3 regions of the Nonomuraea sp. NPDC059007 genome follow, and region 3 is predicted to be linked to each of the others. Evidence: riboswitches for the same ligand, from Rfam matches in the RefSeq annotation. Region 3 holds a riboswitch; each other region holds the start of a gene.
What was found. A riboswitch is a leader RNA that binds a small molecule or an ion and turns the genes downstream of it on or off. The one in region 3 is predicted to bind cobalamin.
Positions count from the first base shown of each region.

Region 1: linked by a shared signal. The riboswitch ahead of ACFWY5_RS41085 ((2Fe-2S)-binding protein) and the one ahead of ACFWY5_RS30770 (CoA-acylating methylmalonate-semialdehyde dehydrogenase) in region 3 are both predicted to bind cobalamin.
Region 2: linked by a shared signal. The riboswitch ahead of cobN (cobaltochelatase subunit CobN) and the one ahead of ACFWY5_RS30770 (CoA-acylating methylmalonate-semialdehyde dehydrogenase) in region 3 are both predicted to bind cobalamin.

Region 1 is NZ_JBHYJD010000036.1:41,544-46,981, forward strand. Features, by position in the region: gene ACFWY5_RS41075 (ABC transporter ATP-binding protein) at 1-289, shown strand, start outside; gene ACFWY5_RS41080 (ABC transporter ATP-binding protein) at 289-2,013, shown strand; cobalamin riboswitch at 2,039-2,162, shown strand; gene ACFWY5_RS41085 ((2Fe-2S)-binding protein) at 2,461-3,036, shown strand; gene ACFWY5_RS41090 (YcaO-like family protein) at 3,279-4,430, shown strand; gene ACFWY5_RS41095 (LLM class F420-dependent oxidoreductase) at 4,450-5,438, shown strand, end outside.
Region 2 is NZ_JBHYJD010000024.1:64,784-70,221, forward strand. Features, by position in the region: gene ACFWY5_RS33600 (precorrin-2 C(20)-methyltransferase) at 1-1,385, opposite strand, end outside; gene ACFWY5_RS33605 (precorrin-8X methylmutase) at 1,385-2,005, opposite strand; gene ACFWY5_RS33610 (precorrin-3B synthase) at 2,002-3,147, opposite strand; cobalamin riboswitch at 3,139-3,344, shown strand; gene cobN (cobaltochelatase subunit CobN) at 3,375-5,438, shown strand, end outside.
Region 3 is NZ_JBHYJD010000020.1:180,799-186,236, forward strand. Features, by position in the region: gene mmsB (3-hydroxyisobutyrate dehydrogenase) at 1-42, opposite strand, end outside; gene ACFWY5_RS30760 (enoyl-CoA hydratase/isomerase family protein) at 39-1,058, opposite strand; gene ACFWY5_RS30765 (acyl-CoA dehydrogenase family protein) at 1,058-2,209, opposite strand; partial or broken gene ACFWY5_RS30770 (CoA-acylating methylmalonate-semialdehyde dehydrogenase) at 2,215-3,710, opposite strand; cobalamin riboswitch at 3,853-4,025, opposite strand; cobalamin riboswitch at 4,091-4,264, shown strand; gene metE (5-methyltetrahydropteroyltriglutamate--homocysteine S-methyltransferase) at 4,410-5,438, shown strand, end outside.

The DNA of each region.
Region 1 (5,438 bases), on a different contig from region 3:
CATCGCCATCGCCCGCGCCCTGCTGAAGAACGCCCCCATCCTCGTCCTGGACGAGGCCACCTCCAGCGTCGACGCCGCCAACGAATCCGGCATCCAGCAAGCCCTCGACACGCTGGCCGGCGGCCGCACGACCCTGATGATCGCGCACCGGCTGTCCACGGTCCGCGACGCCGACCGGGTCATCGTCATGGCCGACGGCCGCATCGTCGAGGAAGGCGACCATCGAACATTGCTCGACCGGCGCGGCGCCTATGCCCGCCTGGTCGCCGCCCAGGAAGGATCCGTCTGATGTTCGCCCTGCTGCGCCTGCTCGGCCCGCACCGGCCGCTGCTGGTCGCCGCCGTCGTCAGCGGCATCGCCCACCACGTCGTGATGCTGGCCTCGGCGGGTGTCGGAGCATGGGTGGTCAGCCGAGCCATCACCGGGGCCACGCCCGGCGAGCTGCGCGGTGGCCTCATCGCCCTCGGCCTGCTCCTGCCGCTGCTCGCCCTCACTCCCTGGCTGGAGTCCTACCTCGCGCATGTGGCCGCCTTCCGCGTGCTGTCCGACGTGCGCGGCCGGGTCTACGCCGCCTTCGACCGCCTGGCGCCCGGCTACCTGCTGGAACGCCGCTCCGGAGACCTCGGCGCCACCGCGATCTCCGACGTCGAGCAGCTGGAGCTGTGGTTCGCCCACACGCTCAGCCCGCTGGTCAGCGCCGCCACCGTGCCTGTCGCCGCGCTCGCCGCCCTCGGCGTCTTCCACCCGGCCCTGGCCCTCGCGCTGGCGCCCGCGCTGGTGCTGCTGGCTTTCGTTCCCAGGTGGCTGCGCCGACGCGCCGAAGCCCAGGGCGCCGAACTCCGCGCCCGGGTAGGCGAACTCAACGCCGAAGCCGTCGACACCCTCCAGGGCCTGCGCGAGCTCATCACCTCCGGCGCCGGTGAGCGCCAGCTCGACCGCCTTGCCGTACAGGACGAACTCCTGCTCGCCGCCAAACTCGCCCACGGTCGCCGCTCCGGCCTCGAACACGCCGCCACCAACGCCCTGGCCACCTTCGGCCTGCTGGCCGTCCTGCTCACCGCCGCCTTCCTCGTAACGGCCGGCTCCCTGCAGCCCCTGCTCTTTCCCGTCGCCGTCGTTCTGTCGGCCGCCACCTTCGCCCCCGTCGTCGCCGTCACCGACGTCGCCCGCGACCTCAACCTCGTCACCGCCGCCGGCGCCCGCATCATGACGCTCCTCGACACCCCGGCCCCGGTCACCGACCGCGTCAGCGCGCCGCCGCCCGGCCCCATCGCTCCTCACGTGGTTTTCACCGACGTCACCTTCCGGTACGGCCTCGCCCTCCCCGAGGCGGCGACCGGCGTCACCTTCGCCCTCGGACCCGGCCAGACCGTCGCGCTCGTCGGCCACTCCGGCGCCGGCAAGTCCACCTGCGCCAGCCTCCTGATGCGCCTGTGGGACGTGACCTCCGGATCGATCACCATCGGCGGCCACGACATCCGCGACTTCCCCCAGGACGATCTGCGCCGCCGCATCACCCTGGTGCCTCAGGACGTCTACCTGTTCAACATCCCGCTGGCCGACAACATCCGCCTCGGCCGCCCCGACGCCACCCTTGAGGAGGTCATCGCCGCCGCCACGGCCGCCCAGGCCCACGAGTTCGTCACCGGCCTGCCCGACGGCTACGACACCCTGCCCGGCGAACTCGGCACCCGCCTGTCCGGCGGCCAGCGCCAGCGCATCGCCATCGCCCGGGCCATCCTCAAGGACGCGCCCATCCTCATCATGGACGAAGCCGTCTCCAACCTCGACACCGAAAGCGAGCAGGAGGTCGCCGCCGCCATGGCCTCCGTCCGCCGTGACCGGACCACGTTGGTCATCGCGCACCGGCTGTCGACCATCCTGACCGCCGACCGCATCGTGGTGCTCGAATCGGGCCGCGTCGCCGAGACCGGCACCCACGAGGAGCTGCTGGCCCGCGACGGCGCCTACACCCGCCTCATATCGGCCCAACTGACCGGATCCGTGTCATGATGGCCGGGTAAAGGCGAGCGCGGACTGAGGAAGCCGGTGCGACTCCGGCGCGGTCCCGCCACTGTGATCGGCGAGCGGATCCCCTCAACGCCACCACCTTCCGGGGTGGGAAGGCGGGGACGAGCATCGACCCGAGAGCCAGGAGACTCACGCGCTCGCCTCCTCGACGAACTGGGGCGGATCTCCCCGGAGAGGAGCAGGCCATGGTGCCTGAACGACGATGGCGCGCCGCCGACCGCTCGGTCCCGCCGTGAGTAGTTCCTGACCTCTCCAAAAAACTGCCGGATTCGCCGTCCGGCCCATTTAGTCATGCCCTTTTTGAGAATGGAGCCTGGAACTATGGAAGCGGCGCCGGAAAAGTCCGTCCGCAGCGCACTTGAGGAAATAACCGAATTCGGTTCGTTCTTCGCTCCGCATCTTGGCGGCGACCCCGCGGGATGGCATGACGTGGCCTCCGATTACGCGGGTGGATTCGCCGACCTGGTCGCGGCCACCGCCTCCAAGTACGGCACCCGTGAGCTGCGCATCGGCGCCTCCATCGCTCAGCTGAGCCACGCGGCCCGCCTCTGGTCGCCCGTCGTGGGCGCTGTGCTCACCCACGGAGTGATCCCCGACCTGACCCGGCTCGACCGCGCCGACGCCGACGCCCGCCTGCGGCTTCCCACGCTCGCCGGCTGGCGTGCCGGCACGGAAGAGCAGGTCACCGCCCTGCTCTATGACATGGTGGTGCGTGGCCACCTCGAACCGTTCGCGCGCGGCCTGCGGGTGAAGGTCGCCTCCGGCCTGCTGTACGGCAACGCCGCCTCGGCCGTGGCCGAAGCCGGACGCGCCGTCGCGAGTGCCCGGCCGGAGCTGGCTGTTTCGGCCACCCGGCTGGTGAACCGGCTGCTGGCCATGGGAGGGCTGGCCGGGAAAGGCTCCCTCACCTCACCGGAACTCGCATTCCGGCGCACCACGTGCTGTCTCTATTACCGGGTGCCGGACGGCGATAAATGCGGCGACTGCGCGCTGCTGGACACATGAATTCTTGAAATCCCGACGGGCCTGTGCCTAAAGTTCTCGCGAAGAGTTCGCAACTGCACAATGCGTGCAGAACACCGAAGGAGGACGCACATGGCGCACCACGGTTTCGCCGAACCCGATGACCCCCAGACCTGCCTGAAGTCCCACACCCCCGCGGTGGACTCGCCGTTCGAGTGGCGTGAGGACGACGACGAGTAAGACCTGATTTCCCCGGTCCCGGCACACCCAGGAAGGTCTTGCTCATGATCCGCGAAGTGCGCCGGGACCGGCCACTACACCCCGTCGTCGCCGGCATGGTCTCGTACACCGCTGTTCAAGGGACGGAGGTGACCGGCGGCGCGGCCCTCGGTGACGACGACGCGGCTCGTCTGGCCGCGATCGGTGAGGCGGTCGAACGCCACTGCGCCAACCAGGTGCCCGACGACCTGATCAGGGCCGCCCACCGCGACCTCGCCGAACCCGCGCTCGACCCCCGGGACTTCGCCCTCTACTCACCCGCCCAGTACGCGGCCAAGGGCTTTCCGTTCGTCCCGATGACCAGGGAGCTGGAGATCGCCTGGGTGCCCGCCGAGGACCTGACCTCGGGGGAGCGGGTCCTGGTGCCCGCCTCGCTGGCCTACGTCAACTACTTCACCGGCCCACGCCGCGGCGAGCCGTACACGAACTATCCGGTCCTGGCCGGAACCGCAGCCGGCCCGACGCGGGAGCGGGCGAGGCGGGCGGCCCTGCGTGAAGTGCTGGAACGTGACGCGGTCACGCTCTGGTGGGCCGGCCGCCACGAAGCCGCCCCGCTGCCGGCGCCCGGGACAGGCCCGCTGGCCGCAGCGATGGAAGAAGCGGCGGAATCCGGGCTGAGGGTCACGCTGCTGGAGATTCCATCGGAGTTCGGGGCGATCGTCGCGGGGGTCTTCGCCGAGGATCGCGAGCGCGGAGTCGTGGGCTTCGGCAGCGCCTGCCGGGACACCATCGAGGAGGCCGCCGCCAAGGCGTTCACCGAAGCCATCGGCACCTACGAGACCGGACGCGCGCTGCTGCGCGTGGACCCCGGGCCGCCGTACCTGCCGCGCCGCGCCGACCGCCGCTACCTCGACGACCTGCGGCGCGGCTGGCGTTCGGTCAACGACGTGCGCCTGCACGTCCAGCTCTACCTGGACGAACGCCTGCAGGGCGAGACGCTCGACCGGCTGCGCCACCCGGCAGGATCGCCCGCCACGGGTGAGGCGAGCTTCCGGGCCTACGCCGTGGACCTCACCGTCCCGGGCACGGACCTGCATGTCGCCCGGGTCATCGTGCCCGGGCTGTTGTGCAACGCCCCGGCCGCGTTCCCCTTTCTCGGCGGGACCCGGATCCCGCCGTCATCAGATCTGACCCCGGTTCCCCTGCCCTTCGCGTGAACCCAGGAGGAGACAAGACATGCGGCTCGGACTTGCGATGGGCTACGGCGGCGAGCCGATGGAGGAGGTGCTGCCGACGATCCGGCACGCCGAGAGCATCGGCGTCGACTCCGTGTGGAGCGTGGAGGAGTACGGACCTGACGCCGTCAGCGTGCTCGGCTACCTCGCCGCCGTGACCGAGCGCATCGAGCTGGGCACCGCGATCATGCAGATCCCGGCCCGCACTCCGGCCGCCACGGCCATGACCGCCATGACGCTGGACGTGCTGTCGCATGGCCGGTTCCAGCTCGGCCTCGGGCTGTCGGTGCCGTGGATCGTGGAGGGCTGGCACGGCCTGCCGTACGACCGGCCGCTGCGCCGCACCCGCGAGTACGTCGAGATCGTGCGCAAGGCGATCGCGCGCGAGGATCGGGTGGAGTACGCCGGGGAGCTGTACCGCCTGCCGTACACCGGGGCGGGCTCGACGGGGCGGGCGCGGCCGGTTCGCTCGGAGATGACCCCGCTCCGCCCGCGCATCCCGCTGTATCTGGCGGCCATCGGGCCCGGCAACCTGGCGCTCACCGGTGAGCTCGCCGACGGGTGGCTGTCGGGGATGTACGCGCCCGAGCACGAGGCCGCCATCCTGGCTCCGCTGGACGCGGGCATCGCCAAGGCCGGTCGCACGGCCGGAGAGGTGAAGATCTGCCCCATTCTGTACGTCGCGCACGCGGCAACCGTCGAGGCGGGCAGGGAGCGGTTACGTCCGCTCTACGCCCATCTGATCGGTGCGGCTTCACCGGGCGTGCGCAACACCTACGCCGACGTCGTCGTCCAGATGGGGTACGAGGGCGCGGCCCACGACATCCGCAAGCACTTCGCCGCCGGCGACCGTGACGCCGCCACGGCCGCGGTGCCCGACCGGCTGCTCGACGAGGTGGCCTTGATCGGCCCGATCGAGGCCATGACCGAGCGGCTTGCCGTGTGGCGGGAGTCGCGGGTGGACACGGTCATCCTGCTCGATCGCGACCC
Region 2 (5,438 bases), on a different contig from region 3:
CGGCCGATCACCACCGGAGTGCCGGGCGCGCGGTGCTCCAGCAGCAGGTCACGCGCGGCGCCCACCTGCCAGGTACGGCTGCGCGAGGCCGGGTTGTACAACGCCAGCACCAGATCGGCCCGCGCCGCGGCGCGCAGCCGGTCGGCCACGACCTCCCACGGCTTGAGCAGGTCCGACAGGGACAGTACGCAGTAGTCGTGCCCCAGCGGCGCCCCCACCCGCCCGGCCACGGCCTGCGCTGCGGTCAGTCCCGGCACCACCCGCACCGGCACGTCCGGGAAGTCGGAGGCCGCCTCCAGCACCGCGCTGGCCATCGCGAACACGCCAGGGTCGCCGGAGGAGACGACCGCCACCCGGGCGCCGTCGCGCGCCATCTCCAGCGCGTGCCTGGCCCGCTCGGCCTCGACCCGGTTGTCGGTGCGGTGGCGGCGCTGGCGCGGGTTCGGCTGGACGCGGTCCACGTAGGGGCCGTAGCCGACCAGGTCGGTGGCGGCGGCCAGCGCCTCCTGCGCCTCCGGCGTGAGCCACGGCCGCCCGGCGGGCCCGAGCCCGACCACGACGACCTCGCCCGGCCCCTGCCCGGCCGGCTTCTCCGGCACGAACGTGTACTCGGCCGGGCTCGGCAGCAGCGCCAGCGAGAAGTACGGCACGCCCTCGGGATCCACGTCCTTCAGCGGCGCGACCCGCTGGGCGTCCATGGTGGCGCGTTCCACGTACCAGGCGTCGTCCAGCCGTCCTGCCTCGGCCAGCGCGTCGCGTACCTTCTCGAAGGTACGGCCCAGCTTCAGCACCGCCGCCGAGTCGGTGGCGCGCAGCTTCTCGGCCAGCACCTCGCCGGGCAGGGTGCCGGGCAGCACGGTCAGCGTCTCGTCCCGCTCGACCAGCGGACGGCCGAGCACCGCCGACGCCCCGCTGATCGAGGTGACGCCCGGCACCACCTCGGTCGGGTAGCGGTGGGCCAGGCGCTTGTGCATGTGCATGTAGGAGCCGTAGAAGAGCGGGTCGCCCTCGCTCAGCACCACGACCGTACGCCCCGCGTCGAGATGTGCGGCGAGCCTGGCGGCGCACTCGACGTAGAAGTCGTCCAGCGCGCCCTGGTAGCCGCCCGGATGGTCGGTGGTCTCCGTGGTCAGCGGGTAGAGCAGCAGCTCTTCGATCTGCCCTTCCCGCAGGTACGGCAGGGCGATCGAGCGGGCGATGCTGCGTCCGTGCCGGGCGGCGTGGTAGGCGATGACGTCGGCCTCGCCGATCAGCCTGGCCGCCTTCACCGTGATCAGCTCCGGATCCCCGGGTCCGAGCCCCACCCCGAAAAGCCGCCCGGCACCCGCCACCCGCTCGCCGTCCCCGGCCAGATCCCTGCCCGCCGCGCGCTCGTTGTGTTCCATCACTCCACCTCGCTCGCGATGGCGTTGACCGCCGCCGCCGTCATCGCGCTGCCGCCGCGCCTGCCGCGCACCACGAGGTGCTCGAGCCCGCTCTCGGCCAGCGCCTGCTTGGACTCGGCCGCGCCGATGAACCCCACGGGAATCCCCAGCACCGCCGCCGGTCTCGGCCCGCCCTCCGCGACGATCTCCAGCAGCCGGAACAGTGCCGTGGGCGCGTTGCCGATCGCCACGACGGCACCGTCCAGCCGGTCGAGCCAGTACTCCAGCGCCGCCGCGCTGCGCGTGGTGCCCAGCTTCTCGGCCAGCTCGGCCACGCCGGGCGCGCCGAGGGTGCAGATCACCTCGTTGCCGGCGGGCAGCCTGCTCCTGGTCACGCCGGAGGCCACCATCATGGCGTCGCACAGGATCGGCGCCCCGGCCCCGAGCGCCGTACGCGCGTCCCCGACCACGTTCGGCGACCAGCCGAGGTCGCCGACCAGGTCGGTCATCCCGCACGAGTGGATCATCCGCACCGCCACCTGGGCCACGTCGGCCGGGAGCCCGGACAGGTCCGTCTCGGCGCGGATGGTGGCGAACGACCGCCGGTAGATCTCGGCGCCGTCGCGTATGTAGTCGCTCACTTCTGCCTTTCTTGGTATCCGTCGCCGGTCGCGACCATCTCGATGACCCGGCCCTTGGGCAGGCCGCAGCGGCGCTCGCAGCCCGCCCAGTGGACGGGCAGTTCCGGGCGGCGCTCACGGGCGGCCACCCACTGGGCGGCGTCGTGCTGGACGTCGGCCAGGGACTTGGCGCAGCCGGGGCTGCCGGTGCACGCGCTCACCCCTGTCCAGGGCGAGTCCGGGTCGGTGACCAGGCCGGATCCGGTCAGGTCGGGCGCTTCGGCGAGGTCGAGGAGCACGACGGTACGCCACGGCGTGAGCCGTACCGGGACATCGAGGGTGGCGAGCAGGCGCGCCTGGGCCGCGGTGAGCCGCCCGAGCGGGACCACGGCCTCGACCGCCACCCGGCCGTCCGGCAGCGCGATCACCCCGGCCCCGCGCGCCCGCACCGGGGACGCGCTCGCGGCGGTGCCGGCCTGGACGCGCGTGGCGGTGAGGCGCGTGGCGGTGAGGCGCGCTGCGGTGAGGTGGGTGGCGGTGAGGTGGGTGGCGATGCGGGCGGGCCCGTCGGGGAGTTCGGCGATGCGCCAGGCGCCGCTGTCCGCGCGCTCGGCCAGGAAGGCTCGCGCGGCGGCCAGGAGGGTGTCCACCCCGGCGCCGGGGATCGCGAAGGGCGTACCGGCCAGCAGGATGCCGTCCTCGACCAGGGTGACGTCGGCGCCCAGCGAGGTGACGTCACCGCCGCCGTCGTCCAGGGCGAACAGGAAGCGGCCCGGCAGCTCGGCCAGGGCGGGGTCGGCGCACAGGGCGCGGTCCAGGGCCTCGACGAGGGGGTGGGTGGCGAAGCCGGTCAGCCGCCCGCCGAGCGGCGAGGCGACGATGTTGCGCACCCGCTCGTGCGTCGGCGAGGGCAGCAGGCCCACCGCGGCCATCCGATCGGCGAAGATCGCCGGAGATTCCACTGCGCGCACCTGGACGTTGGCGCGCGAGGTCAGCTCGATCCCGCTCGTGCAGAAGGCGGCCAGTTCACGGAGCTGAGCTGGGGTGATGGCACCGCCGGGCAGGCGGATCCTGGCCAGCGGGCCGTCCGCGGCGGCGTGCGTCTGTAGCGCTCCCGGACAGGCATCTGGGCGGAGACGTCCGGAAAAGTCGGCTATGGACACGATGAGGATGGTAACGCCAGTAGGCTCACCCTTAGGCGACGGCAATGGGAGGAAGCCGGTGAGAAACCGGCGCGGTCCCGCCACTGTGACCGGGAAGCGAACCCCACCACAGGCCACTGTCCAGCGATGGGCGGGAAGGCCGGGGTGAGCATCGATCCGGGAGCCAGGAGACTCCTGCCGTCGCGACACCTGCGAACGGGGCGAGGACCCCGAGGGAGGACTGCGGCGTGCCTGGCGTTCTGCTGCTCTCTACATCCGACACCGACCTGCTGAGCGCGCGCGCCAGCGGCGCGGACTACCGCCTGGGCAACCCCGCCAGGTTGCTCACCGACGACCTGCCCGCGCTCGTGGACGGCGTCGACCTGATCGTGGTCCGGCTGCTCGGCGGCCGCCGCGCGTGGGAGGAAGGCCTCGACGCGCTGCTCGCCGGTCCACGCCCGGTCGTCGTGCTCGGCGGCGAGCAGGCCCCCGACGCCGAGCTGATGGAGCTGTCCACGGTGAGCGCGGGCGTCGTCGCCGAAGCGCACGCCTACCTCGCGCACGGCGGCCCCGCCAACCTCGCCGAGCTGCACGGCTTCCTGTCCGACACGGTCCTCCTGACCGGGTACGGCTTCGCCCCGCCGGCCCCCATGCCCTCCTGGGGCCCGCTGGAGCGCGACTCCAAGGCCACCGAGGGCCCCGTGATCGGCGTCCTGTACTACCGGGCCCACCACGTGGCCGGCAACACCGCGTTCGTGGAGTCCCTGTGCCAGGCGATCGAGGAGACCGGCGGCCGGCCGCTGCCGGTGTACTGCTCCTCGCTCAGAACAGCGGAGCCCGCGCTTCTGGATGTCCTGCGCACCGCCGACGCCCTGGTCGTGACCGTCCTGGCGGCGGGCGGCTCCCGTCCGGCCACCGCGGGCGCGGGCGGCGACGACGAGGCGTGGGACGTCGGCGCGCTGGCCACCCTGGACGTCCCGATCCTACAAGGACTCTGCCTGACCAGCGGCAAGAAGGAGTGGGAGGACAACGACGACGGCCTGTCCCCGCTCGACGCCGCCTCGCAGGTGGCCATCCCCGAGTTCGACGGCCGGATCATCACGGTGCCGTTCTCGTTCAAGGAGATCGACGAGGACGGCCTGACCGTCTACACGGCCGACCCGGAGCGGGCCCGCCGCGTGGCCGGGATCGCGGTGCGCCACGGCCTGCTCAGGCACACGCCGCCGGCCGAGCGGCGGCTCGTGGTCATGCTGTCGGCGTACCCGACCAAGCACTCCCGGGTCGGCAACGCGGTCGGCCTGGACACCCCCGCGAGCACGGTCCGGCTGCTGGCCAGGCTGGCCGAGGCCGGCTACGACCTCGGCGAAGGCTTCCCCGGGGTCGCCGAGCAGGACGGCGACGCGCTCATCCACGCGCTGATCGCCGCCGGCGGTCAAGACCAGGACTGGCTGACCGAGGAGCACCTGGCGGGGAACCCGGTGCGCATCCCCGCCGCCGACTACGAGCGCTGGTACCGCACGCTGCCCGCGGACCTGCGCGCCGGCATGGAGCGGCACTGGGGTACGCCGCCCGGCGAGCTGTTCGTCCACGAGGGCGACATCGTGCTGGCGGCCCTGCGCGCGGGCAACGTGGTGGTCATGGTCCAGCCGCCGCGCGGCTTCGGCGAGAACCCGATCGCCATCTACCACGACCCCGACCTGCCGCCCAGCCACCACTACCTGGCCGCCTACCGCTGGCTCTCGGCGGACTTCGGCGCGCACGCGATGGTGCACGTGGGCAAGCACGGCAACCTGGAGTGGCTGCCCGGCAAGTCGGCCGGGATGTCGGCCTCCTGCGGCACCGACGCCGCGATCGGCGACCTGCCGCTCATCTACCCGTTCCTGGTCAACGACCCGGGCGAGGGTACGCAGGCCAAGCGGCGGGCGCACGCGGTGCTGGTGGACCACATGGTGCCGCCGATGGCCAGGGCCGAGTCCTACGGCGACATCGCCCGCCTGGAACAACTCCTGGACGAGCACGCCTCCATCGCCGCCATGGACCCGGCCAAGCTGCCCGCGATCAGGGCGCAGATCTGGACGCTGATCCAGGCCGCCCGGCTCGACCACGACCTGGGGATGGCCGACCGGCCGCACGACACCGAGTTCGACGACTTCATCCTGCACGTGGACGGCTGGCTGTGCGAGGTGAAGGACGCGCAGATCCGCGACGGCCTGCACGTGCTCGGCCAGGCGCCGGAGGGGCCGGCCCGGGTGGGGCTGGTGCTGGCGATCCTGCAGGCCAGGCAGATGTGGGCGGGCAAGGAAGCACTGCCG
Region 3 (5,438 bases):
GAGCCCGCCCATGTTGCCCAGGCCGATGAAGGCGATCCTCATGACAGCCCCAGCTCCTTGTCGCCCAGCGGCGCGAAGAAGGCGTCGACCTCCGCCGCGGAGGCCGCCTGAACCCACCGCGGCGACCGGTCCTTGTCGATGACCTGTGCGCGGATGCCCTCTTCCAGATCGGGATGGCCCAGCGCCCGGCACGAGACGCGATACTCCTGGTCCAGCACCTCTTCCAGCGAGCCGAGCAGCCCGGCGCGCCGGAGCGATCGCAGCGTCACCCGCAGCGCGGTCGGTGACTTGGCCGCGATCTGCTCCGCGGCCTCCTTCGCCGCGCTCTCGCCGATGTCCAGCAACTGCTCGACGATCTCCGGAACGCTCTCACCGGCGTAACACACGTCGATCCAGGAGCGTTGCTCCGGCAGCGACCCTTCTGGAGCGGGTACGGCATGAGCCTCCAGCGCCGCCGTGACCCCGTGCGCCGCCGCGCTCCGCCGGAAGGCGGGCAGGTCGGCCGAGGGCACGAAGTGGTCGGCCAGGCCGCAGGCGATGGCGTCGCCCGCCCCGATCGTCGTGCCGGTCAGCGCGAGGTGCAGCCCGATGTCGCCGGGAGCGCGCGACAGCAGGAAGGTACCGCCCACGTCGGGGATCAGGCCGATGCCGGTCTCCGGCATGGCCAGCCTCGTGCGTTCGGTGACCACGCGGACGCTGCCGTGCGCGGATACGCCGACGCCGCCGCCCATGACCAGGCCGTCCATGAGAGCGACGTACGGCTTGCCGTAGCGGGCGATGCGGGCGTTGAGCAGGTATTCGTCGCGCCAGAACGCGGCGGTGGCATCGCCGCCACCCTGCCGGATGTCCTGGTAGATCGAGCGGATGTCGCCTCCGGCGCACAGCCCGCGTTCGCCGGCGCCGCTGATCAGCACGGCCTGGACCGTCTCGTCGCTCTCCCACGCCCGCAGCGCGGCGTCGATGTGCCGGACCATGTCGTGGGTGAGCGCGTTGAGCGCCTTCGGCCGGTTGAGCAGGATGTGACCGAGACGGCCGTCCTGCCTGGTCTCGATGTCCATCAGGCGGCCCCGCTCAGATTGCCGGTGAGGCCGCGGGCGACGATGACGCGCATGATCTCGTTGGTCCCTTCGAGGATCTGGTGCACCCGCAGATCGCGCACGATCTTCTCGATGCCGTATTCGGTGAGGTAGCCGTAGCCGCCGTGGAGTTGCAGGGCGCGGTTGGCGACGGTGAACCCGGTGTCGGTGACGAAGCGTTTGGCCATCGCGCAGAGCTCGACCGCCTTGGGGTCGCCCTCGTCGAGCGCCGTGGCCGCCCGCCACAGCAGGGCGCGGGCGGCCTCGAGTTCGGTCGCCATGTCGGCGAGCTGGAACTGCAGCCCTTGGGCGTGCGAGAGCGGCGCGCCGAACGCCTGCCTGTCACCGAGGTAGGAGGTGCTGGCCTCCAGCGCGGCCCGCGCGCCGCCGAGCGAGCAGGCGGCGATGCCGAGGCGGCCGCCGTTGAGGGCGTTCATCGCGATCCGGAATCCGTCGCCCTCCCGGCCCAGAAGCCGGTCGGCGGGGACGCGTACGCCGTCGAAGACGACCTGCCGGGTGGGCTGGGCGTTCCAGCCCATCTTCTCCTCGTTGGCGCCGAAGGACAGGCCGGGGTCGTCGCGTTCGACGACGAACGCGGAGACGCCGCGCGCGCCGGAGACGCCGGTGCGGGCCATGACCACGTACACCTGCGCGGCCCCGGCTCCGGAGACGAACTGCTTGACGCCGTCCAGGACGTAGGCGTCCCCATCCCGTACGGCTCGCGTGGCGAGCGCCGCCGCGTCAGAACCGGCGCCAGGCTCGGTCAGGCAGTAGCTGGCCAGGCTACGCATCGAACACAGCCCGGACAGCCAGCGCGTGCGCTGCTCGATGCTGCCGTAGTGGTCGATCATCCAGGCGACCATGTTGTGGATGGAGATATATCCGGCGATGGACGGACAGCCGGTGGCCAGCGTCTCGAAGATCAGCGTGCCGTCGCGGCGGGACAGGCCCGAGCCGCCGAACTCCTCGCTGACGTAGACGCCGCCGAGACCGAGGTCGGCCGCCTTGGTCAGCACGTCGACCGGGAAGTGCTTGCGCCGGTCCCAGTCGATCGCGTTGGGGGACAGGTGCTCGTGGGTGAAGCCGGCGACCGCCTCGACGATGGCGAACTGCTCCTGCGTCAGTACGGGCATCGGCCTCAGCCCATCGTCGGGATCGTGAAGCTGGCGCCCTCGCGAATGCCCGACGGCCAGCGGGAGGTGACCGTCTTGGCCTGGGTGAAGAAGCGGATGGAGTCGGTGCCGAACTGGTTGAGGTCGCCGAACATGGAGCGTTTCCAGCCGCCGAAGGAGTGATAGGCGACCGGGACGGGGATGGGCACGTTGACCCCGACCATGCCGGTGTTCACCCGGCGGGTGAAGTCGCGTGCCGTGTCGCCGTCGCGGGTGAAGATGGCGACGCCGTTGCCGTACTCGTGCTCGCTCGGCAGCCGCAGCGCGTGCTCGTAGTCGCCGGCGCGCACGATGGACAGCACGGGCCCGAAGATCTCCTCGCGGTAGATCCGCATGTCGGGCCGCACGTGGTCGAACAGGGACGGGCCGATGAAGAAGCCGCCCGGCTCCGGCACGTCGGCGTCCCGGCCGTCGACCACGAGCTCGGCGCCCTCGCTCACGCCGATCTCCACGTAGTCGCGGACGCGCCGCAGGGCGTCGGAGCCGACCAGCGGGCCGAAGTCGGCGCCGGGGTCGTCGCTGCGGCCCAGGCGCAGCTCGCCGATCCTGGCCACCAGCCGTTCCCGCAGCGCGTCCGCGGTCGCCTGTCCCACGGGGACGGCCACCGAGATGGCCATGCAGCGTTCGCCCGCCGAGCCGTAGCCGGCGCCGATCAGCGCGTCCGCGGCCTGGTCCAGGTCGGCGTCGGGCATGACGATCAGGTGGTTCTTGGCGCCGCCGAAGCACTGGGCGCGCTTGCCGTGCGCGGTGGCGGTCGTGTAGACGTGCTCGGCGACCCGGGTGGAGCCGACGAAGGCGACCGCGCTCACCCTGTCGTCGGTCAGCAGGGTGTCGACGGCGTCCTTGGCGCCGTGGATCACGTTCAGTACACCGGGTGGGAGGCCGGCTTCGGTGAGCAGTTCGGCCAGCCGTACCGGAACTGATGGGTCACGCTCGAGGGCTTGAGCACGAAGGCGTTGCCGCAGGCGACGGCGGGGGCCAGTTGCCACAGCGGGATCATGGCGGGGAAGTTGAACGGCGTGATCCCCGCGACCACCCCCAGCGGCCGGCGCATGGAGTAGACGTCGATCCCGCTGCCCGCGTTGTCGGTGAACTCGCCCTTGAGCAGGTGGGGGACGCCCGCGGCGAACTCGACCACCTCCAGGCCGCGCTGGATGTCGCCGTCGGCGTCGGCGACGGTCTTGCCGTGTTCGGATGACAGCAGCCGGGCCAGGGTGTCGCGTTCGGCCTCGACCAGGTGCAGGAACCTCAGCAGCACGCGGGCGCGGCGCTGCGGATTCCACTCCGCCCAGGCCGCCTGGGCTTCGGCGGCGTCGGAGATGGCCGCCCTGGTCTCGTCCGGAGTGGCCAGCGGGACTCTGGCCTGGACGGTTCCGGTGTTCGGGTCGTGGACGTCGCCGAAGGTGCCCGAGATGCCGGGGACGTGCTTGCCGCCGATGAAATGGGACAGTTCACGGATCATGGAGCCTGCTTTCGCCAGGTGGACCCGAGGATGGGCATGCAAAGGAGGGCAGGTCAGAGGTGAGTGACCGCCGTCGCCATCGGATCACCTGGGCCGCGGGCGCGTTCCGGTGCCATGCGTGTTCGCTCCATCCTCGTGGACAACACATGCCAGAACTCGCGGCCGGTATCCTGACTCCCGGATCAGCGCACGTCATCCGGCCTTCCCGGCTTTCGCCAGTGGCACTGTCGAGCGATGACGCACATCCCCGGTCACAGTGGCGGGACCGTGCTGGATTCACACCAGCTTCCCTGCACCGCGAGCGTTCCTGTTGAAAATATAGTTGGACGTCCTAGTAAGTCCAGTGCCGGCTTCCCTTGGCTTAGGGTGGGGGTCGCAGTTGGTTCGCCCCGTCAGCCAGGCGAGGCGTCGTAAGAGGGAACCCGGTGCGAATCCGGGACTGCCCCGCAGCGGTGAGTGGGAACGACCGCCGTCACCAGCACTCGGCCCCCGGGGCCGGGGAAGCGACGGCCAGTAGGCATGTGCGACGCGCCCGCGAGTCCGAAGACCTGCCACTGCCCGCGCGCACCCCGCGCGCGGTGCATCGGACGGCCTCGAGGGAGGGCTGGGCGACCACGCGGGCCAGAAGTGTGCCCGCGCCTGGGCCGTGCCTTCGCTCGAACGCCGGGGATGTCCCCGTGACTCGCGAAGGAGAGTTCCGTGACCGAGCGTTCGCTCGCCACCGTGTACGGCTACCCCCGCCAGGGACCCGGCCGCGAACTGAAGAAGGCCGTCGAAGGCTACTGGGCGGGCCGGATCACCGCCGCCGAGCTGGAAGCCGCCGCCGCCGGCCTGCGCCGCGCCGCCTGGCGCGAGCTCACCGACGCCGGCCTCGGCGAAGTCCCCTCCGGCGACTTCTCGCTGTACGACCACGTGCTGGACACCACCGTCATGGTCGGCGCGATCCCCGAGCGGCACCGGGCGGCCGTGGAGGCCGACCCGCTGGCCGGCTACTTCGCCATGGCCCGCGGCACCCAGGACGTGGCGCCGCTGGAGATGACCAAGTGGTTCGACACCAACTACCACTACCTGGTCCCCGAGCTCGGCCCTGACACCGTCTTCACCGCCAACCCCGGCAAGCAGGCCGCCGAGCTGACCGAGGCCCTGTTGCAGGGCCACAACCCGCGCCCGGTCGTGGTCGGCCCCGTCACCTACCTGCTGTTGTCCAAGCCCGCCCCCGGCGTCGAGCCCGGCTTCGAACCGCTGTCGCTGCTGGAACGGCTGCTGCCCGTCTACGCCGAGATCCTCGCGTCGCTGCAGTCAGCGGGCGCCGATTGGGTGCAGTTCGACGAGCCCGCCCTGGTCCAGGACCGGCCGCAGGAGGTGCTCGACGCCGTCGCCGCCGCCTACGCCCACCTCGGCGGGCTGACCCGGCGGCCCAGAATCCTGGTGACCAGCTACTTCGACCGGCTCGGCGCCGCCCTGCCCGTGCTGGCCGCCGCCCCCGTCGAGGGCCTCGGACTCGACTTCACCGGCTCGGCCGCCGCCAACCTCGACGACCTGGCCGCGGCCGGCGGGCTGCCCGGCAAGCGGCTGGTGGCCGGGGTCGTGGACGGGCGCAACATCTGGATCAACGAGCTGGAGAGGTCGCTGGCCACGCTCGCCACCCTGCTCGGACTGGCCGAGCGGGTGGACGTGGCCGCCTCCTGCTCCCTGCTGCACGTCCCCTACGACACCGCGCTGGAGACC